DNA from 2 places in the Kitasatospora sp. NPDC058218 genome. Region 1 is predicted to be linked to the other one. Evidence: riboswitches for the same ligand, from Rfam matches in the RefSeq annotation. Region 1 holds a riboswitch; the other holds the start of a gene.
What was found. Region 1 has a riboswitch for glycine ahead of gcvT (glycine cleavage system aminomethyltransferase GcvT). Riboswitches for the same ligand answer to the same signal wherever they lie in the genome.

Region 1 (3,398 bases):
GGCGATCATTTCCAGGGTGGTCTGCTGGCGGTGCAGCTCGGCGTCGACCGCGGCGGCGATCTCCGGGTCGAGCGAGTGCAGGGACTGGTTGAGAACCGTCATGGTGTGGTCTTCCCGGGAGGAGAGAAGGAGGTGCCGCGCGTGGCGCGCCCTCGGAAAGGGTGGCGGTGGGCGACGGGAGGGCGGTGGAGGCCCGGTGGCCGGGGTGGCCGCCGCGCTGCGGCCACCCCGAACGGCTGACTCAGGCCGGGTTGGTGAGGGCGTCGTAGTCGGCAGCGCTCAGCAGCTCGTCGGTGGCCTCGACGCGCACCTTGAACAGCCAGCCACCCTCGAAGGGGGCGCTGTTGACCAGCGAGTTGTCGTCCAGGACGTCCTGGTTGACCTCGGTGACCTCACCGGTGACCGGCGAGTACAGGTCGCTGACCGACTTGGTGGACTCGAGCTCGCCACAGGTCTCACCCGCGGTCACGGTGTCGCCCACCTCGGGCAGCTGCACGTAGACGATGTCACCGAGGGCGTCGGCCGCGTGGGCGGTGATCCCGATCGTGGAGACACCGTCCTCGGCGGCGGTCAGCCACTCGTGCTCCTTGGTGTACTGCAGGTGCTGGGGGTTGCTCATGACGTCATTCTCCAGGATGGGAAGCGGGTACGACGAAGCGGGCCGCCGGACGGACGGCTTCGACGTGGATCTTCGGGAAGAGCGGGGCCTCAGCGGGCGCGCTTGTAGAACGGCAGCGCCACGACCTGCACCGGCTCGTGCTTGCCGCGCACGTCCACCGCGACGGTGGTGCCCGGGGCGGCGTGCGCCGCGTCCACGTAGGCGATGGCGATCGGCTTGCCCAGGGTGGGGGAGGGCGCGCCGGAGGTGATCCGGCCGATCGGCTCGCCGTCGGTGGTCACCACGGTGTACTCGGCGCGCGGGACGCGCTTGCCCTCGGAGACCAGGCCGACCAGCACCCGCGGCGGGTTGGCCTCGGCCGCGGCGGCGGCCTGCTCCAGGGCCCGGCGGCCGACGAACGCGCCCTCGTTGGTGGTCTTGTCGAAGCGGACCACCCGGCCGAGACCGGCGTCGAACGGCGTCAGCTCGGTGGAGAGCTCGTGCCCGTAGAGCGGCATGCCGGCCTCCAGGCGCAGCGTGTCGCGGCAGGACAGGCCGCACGGCACGAGCCCGCGCCCGGTGCCGGCCTCGGTCAGCGCGGTCCAGACGTGCGCGGCGTCGCCCGGGTTGCAGAAGATCTCGAAGCCGTCCTCGCCGGTGTAACCGGTGCGGGCGAGCAGCACGTCGCGGCCGGCCACCTGGGCCGGGAGGATCGCGTAGTACTTCAGGCCGGGCAGGTCGGCCTCGGTGGTGTCGGCCAGGATCGCGGTGGACTCCGGGCCCTGGACGGCGATCAGCGAGTAGGTGTCGCGGTCGTCGGAGACGACGGCGTTGTAGCCCTTGGCGCGGGCGATCAGCTCGTCCAGCACCAGCTGGGCGTTGGAGGCGTTGGCGACGACCAGGAAGGCGTCCTCGCGCAGGCGGTAGACGATCAGGTCGTCCAGGATGCCGCCGTTCTCGGCGCAGATCATGGTGTAGCGGGCGCGCAGCTCGCCGAGCGCGGAGACGAAGCCGACCAGCGCGTGGTCCAGCATCTCGCCGGCCTGCGGGCCGGTCACGGTGATCTCACCCATGTGGGAGAGGTCGAAGAGACCCGCCTTGGTGCGGACGGCGAGGTGCTCCTCGCGCTCGCTGCCGTAGCGCAGCGGCATGTCCCAGCCGGCGAAGTCGGTCATGGTCGCGCCGAGGGCGCGGTGCAGCGCGTCGAGCGCGGTGAGGCGGAGGGACGACATGGCCTGGAACTCCTCGGTCTGGGCACTCAGGTGTGCGCACGCCGGACCGGTCCCGCTCGGGGACCGAGCCTGCGCGCGGGCATGCGGCGGCTGGGTCTCCCCATCTGTCGTCGTACCTGAGAGCTTCACCGCACGCGGGCCCGCAGCGCTTTACAGCTAACAGGACAGCATGGCGGCTTGCACCGTGGGTGGGCGCGCGACAGGGCCGTGCGCCGCTTTCCAGATGTGCCTAGCCCGTGCGGTAGGGGGGCCTGAGAGATTCCGGGGAGGACTTGCTCCTTCGGCGCCGGCTGTACCGCCTCTCGGGGGCACTCCGGACTCTCCCGCACGGGTTCGAGCGGCCGGTATGGAGTTAGGGGCCTCGGCGGGAATACGCGGAGACGCGGACATCATGGCACGTCCCGGCGGAAGACGGGAGAGGGGCCCCGGGCCAGGCCTTCGACCGCCGTCCCCCGTCCGTCCCGGCCGGCTTCCCCGGTCCGTCCCGGCTGCCCTCCCCCGTCCGTCCCGACCGCCGTCCTCCGTCCGTCCCGACCGCCCGGCAGCGGCGCGCCCCGCGGCCCCGGGGGCGGGCCCGCTAGGCTGCTCGGCGTCGGCGAGCAGAGGACGGTACAGCGGCGCATGGGGTACCCGGTGGAGCAGCAGCAGGGGTGGAGCGGCCCGGAGGCGGCGCCGCCGGGCGGCGGATGGCCGGCGAACGAGCTGGAGCAGGTGCTCACCGCCGCGCTCGGCGATCCGGGCGCGACCCCCCGGGTGTTCGAGGTACTGGCCCGCAGCCAGGTGTGGATCCCGCTGCCGGCCGGGGGCGACCCGCAGGGCCAGGCGCTGGACCTGCCGACCATCGAGCTGGCCGGCGACCCCTACGTTCCGGTCTTCTCCTCGCAGGAGGTGTTCCTGCAGCAGGTGCCCGGCACGGCGTTCGCGATCGCGCCGGTCTGGGAGTTCGCCCGCGGGCTGCCGCTGGGCGTGGGCATCGCGGTGAACCCGGACGCGCCGGTGGGCATCCCGGTGCCGCCGCAGGGTGTCGCCGAGCTGCGGCGCGGGCCGCGCGAGGACCGCTGGGACGCCCCGCAGGCGCCGACCGGCGGCCGGGTGGCGCTGCGCGAGCCGGTGCCGGGCGAGGACCCGGAGGCCTTCCTGGCCGCCTGCCGGTACGAACTGTCGGCCCTGCCCGGCGTACTGACCGCCAGGCGGGCGCTGGCCAGCGTCGAGGGCGAGCCGACGGTGATGTTCGTCGGCGTCCAGCTCGACCCGGCGGGCCCGGCCGAGCCGGCCGCGGTGAACGAGGCACTGGGCCGCGCGCTGGGAACCGCGCCGCTGCCCGGCGGCGTCCACCTCGTACTGCTCGACCTCGCGGACGATCCCGTGGTCGAGTGGTTGCTCAACCGGGTCCAGCCGTTCTACACACGGATGTGACGCGTTCCTCCTCGCCCGGCACCGGGTCGGAGGGCCCAGGCAGGCACGTCGGCGTGGCGATGGTCGGCGGCGCCCCATAGGGTGCCTGCAGATGACCGCCGGGCCGGCGGGCAGGTGAGAGAAGAAGAGGCGCAGCGAGGTGGGCGCATGAG
Region 2 (3,398 bases), on a different contig from region 1:
GGGCGCCGAGGGGGCGGCGGGGGCGACGGGTGCGGTGGGGCTGAGGGTCCGCACGTTGGCCTCCGTGGCGGGTTCGGACGGCTTGCCGAGATCGGCGGCCGGGGCGACGGCGGGGGACGGGGGTGTGTTGTCGGCCGTGTGGAAGGCCAGCGGCTTGACCGGGGCCGCGGCGGCCGGCTGGTCCGCGGGCTTCGGTGCGGCGACGGCCGCCGCGGTGCCCGCCGCTGCCGCCGGGGCGGCGGCCGGTACGGCGCCGAAGTCCAGGTCGGCCGGTTCGGAGCCGGAGCCGTCACCGGCCGACGGCTGACCGTCGAGCCGGGTGTCCAGCCCGTAGTAGCGGTAGAGCTGGAGTTCCTGGGCGGGTGACAGGTGCTGTCCCACGCCGAAGTCCGGTGACTCCTTCACCAGTGACTTGTCGTACGGCACCCGCAGTTCGTCGCCGGAGAACTCGCTCGTGGTCAGCGGGACGAAGGCGTCCCGGCCGAAGATGCCGGTCCGGACGGCAGCCCACTCGGGCTGTCCGGTGGCGTCGTCGAGGTACACCTCGTCGACCGTGCCGATCTTGTCTCCGTTGCGGTCGACCGCCTTGTGGCCGATGAGGTCTCGGGGGTCGATATCGGTCTGCACTCTTTCCTCCAGTGCGCTGCGCCTGCGGAACGCCCGCAGGCCGGCGGCCGGCCCGCCCGTCCCATCCGCCACTTCACACCAAAAGCCATGAAGCGGACACGCGCGACCGGGGCGGGGCCGGACGGGCCCGGGGCTGCGCCGTACGGGTCACGGGCCGGTCGCCCCCGTGACCGGACGCACCCGTGATCGAAGGCCTTCCCGCTGGTACCCTGGGCGCGACCGCCGAGCCCGCTCGGGAGAGTCCCCGAGAGCGGAAACCGCTGGTCGGGGCGCCGAAGGAGCAACTCCTCCCCGGAATCTCTCAGGCATCCGTACCGTGTGGGATAGGTCACTCTGGAAAGCAGGGCAGGACTGCCGGCGAGGGAGCCGGCGGGCACCACCCTCACCGACGGTGCAAGCCGGCGGGGCGCCACAGCGCTCCGCGCGGGTGAAGCTCTCAGGTCCCGATGACAGAGGGGGAGGCCTGTCGGGTCCGTCCGCCCAGGTCTGTCCGCTGTCGTCCGCAGCGGCCGTGCCGTCCGGCGTGCGTACCCCCGCCGGTCCGTGACCAGGAGGCCTCGACCACCATGAACGCCCAGCCGAACGCGGGACGCCCCACCACCCCCGCGACCCTCACCGAGCTCGAGCAGGCCAGCCCCTTCGAGAACCGCCACATCGGCCCCGACGCCGCCGCGCAGGAGAAGATGCTGGCCCAGGTCGGCTACGCCTCGCTGGACGAGCTCGCCGCCACCGCCGTACCCGAGGCGATCCGCTCCATCACCGGCCTGGACCTGCCCGCCGGCCGCAGCGAGGCCCAGGTCCTCGCCGAGCTGCGCGAGCTCGCCGGTCGCAACACCGTCCTCCAGCCGATGATCGGCCTGGGCTACTACGGCACCTTCACCCCGCCGGTGATCCTGCGCAACGTCATGGAGAACCCGGCCTGGTACACCGCGTACACGCCGTACCAGCCGGAGATCTCGCAGGGCCGCCTGGAGGCGCTGCTCAACTTCCAGACCCTGGTCTCCGACCTGACCGGCCTGCCCACCTCCGGCTCCTCACTGCTGGACGAGGGCACGGCGGCCGCCGAGGCGATGGCCCTGGCCCGCCGCGTCACCAAGGTCAAGGGCGGCGTCTTCCTGGTCGACGTCGAGACCCTGCCGCAGACCGTCGCGGTGATCCAGACCCGCGCCGAGCCGACCGGTGTCGAGGTCGTCGTCGCCGACCTCTCGGCCGGCATCCCGGCCGAGATCGCCGAGCGCGGTGTCTTCGGCGTGCTGCTCCAGTACCCGGGCGCCACCGGTGTGGTCCGCGACCTCACCGCGGTGATCGAGCAGGCCCACGGCCTCGGCGCGATCGTCGCCGTCGCCGCCGACCTGCTGGCGCTGACCCTGCTGAAGTCCCCGGGCTCGCTCGGCGCCGACATCGCCTGCGGCACCTCGCAGCGCTTCGGTGTGCCGATGGGCTTCGGCGGCCCGCACGCCGGCTACCTGTCGGTGCGCGCCGAGTACGCCCGCTCGCTGCCCGGCCGCCTGGTCGGCGTCTCCGTCGACGCCGACGGCAACCGCGCCTACCGGCTGGCGCTGCAGACCCGCGAGCAGCACATCCGCCGTGAGAAGGCGACCAGCAACATCTGCACCGCCCAGGTGCTGCTCGCCGTGATGGCCTCGATGTACGCCGTCTACCACGGCCCGGACGGCCTGGCCGACATCGCCCGCCGCACCCACCGCTACGCCGCCGCCCTCGCCGAGGGCCTGCGCGCCGGCGGCGTCGAGCTGCTGCACGGCGAGTTCTTCGACACCGTCACCGCGGTCGTCCCCGGTCGCGCCGCCGCGATCGCCGAGGCCGCCCGCGAGCACGGCATCAACGTGTACCAGGACGGCGAGGACCGGATCTCGGTCTCCACCGACGAGACCACCACCCGCGAGCACCTGGCGGGCGTCTGGGCCGCGTTCGGCGTCGAGGGCGTCGAGACCGCCGAGAGCGCCGAGGCGCTGCCGGCCGCGCTGCTGCGCGAGGACGAGTACCTGACCCACCCGGTCTTCCACAGCCACCGCTCCGAGACCGCCATGCTGCGCTACCTGCGCCGCCTGTCGGACCGCGACTACGCGCTGGACCGCGGCATGATCCCGCTGGGCTCCTGCACCATGAAGCTCAACGCGACCACCGAGATGGAGCCGGTGACCTGGCCGGAGTTCGGCCAGCTGCACCCGTTCGCGCCGATCGAGCAGGCCCAGGGCTACCTCACCCTGATCCGCCAGCTGGAGCAGCAGCTGGTCGAGGTGACCGGCTACGACGCCGTCTCGATCCAGCCGAACGCCGGCTCGCAGGGCGAGCTGGCCGGTCTGCTGGCGGTCCGCGCCTACCACCACGCCAACGGCGACACCCAGCGCGACGTCTGCCTGATCCCGTCCTCCGCGCACGGCACCAACGCGGCCTCCGCCGTGATGGCCGGCATGCGCGTGGTCGTGGTCAAGACCCTGGTCGACGGCGACGTGGACGTGGCCGACCTCAAGGCCAAGATCGCGCAGCACCGCGACCAGCTGTCGGTGCTGATGGTCACCTACCCGTCCACCCACGGCGTGTACGAGACCGAGATCACCGACATCTGTGCGGCCGTGCACGAGGCCGGCGGCCAGGTGTACGTGGACGGCGCCAACCTGAACGCCCTGGTCGGCCTGGCCAAGCCGGGCAAGTTCGGCGCGGACGTCTCGCACCTGAACCTGCACAAGACCTTCTGCATCCCGCACGGCGGCGGCGGCCCGGGCGTCGGCCCGGTGGCGGTGCGCGCGCAC

Region 2: linked by a shared signal. The riboswitch ahead of gcvP (aminomethyl-transferring glycine dehydrogenase) and the one ahead of gcvT (glycine cleavage system aminomethyltransferase GcvT) in region 1 are both predicted to bind glycine.

The regions. Positions count from the first base shown of each region.
Region 1 is NZ_JBHVWC010000008.1:149,984-153,381, forward strand. Features, by position in the region: gene glyA (serine hydroxymethyltransferase) at 1-102, opposite strand, end outside; gene gcvH (glycine cleavage system protein GcvH) at 242-619, opposite strand; gene gcvT (glycine cleavage system aminomethyltransferase GcvT) at 709-1,830, opposite strand; glycine riboswitch at 2,060-2,166, opposite strand; gene ACFVYI_RS07260 (enhanced serine sensitivity protein SseB) at 2,452-3,246, shown strand; gene ACFVYI_RS07265 (enhanced serine sensitivity protein SseB C-terminal domain-containing protein) at 3,394-3,398, shown strand, end outside.
Region 2 is NZ_JBHVWC010000014.1:143,902-147,299, reverse strand. Features, by position in the region: gene ACFVYI_RS11615 (PRC and DUF2382 domain-containing protein) at 1-627, opposite strand, end outside; glycine riboswitch at 851-954, shown strand; gene gcvP (aminomethyl-transferring glycine dehydrogenase) at 1,194-3,398, shown strand, end outside.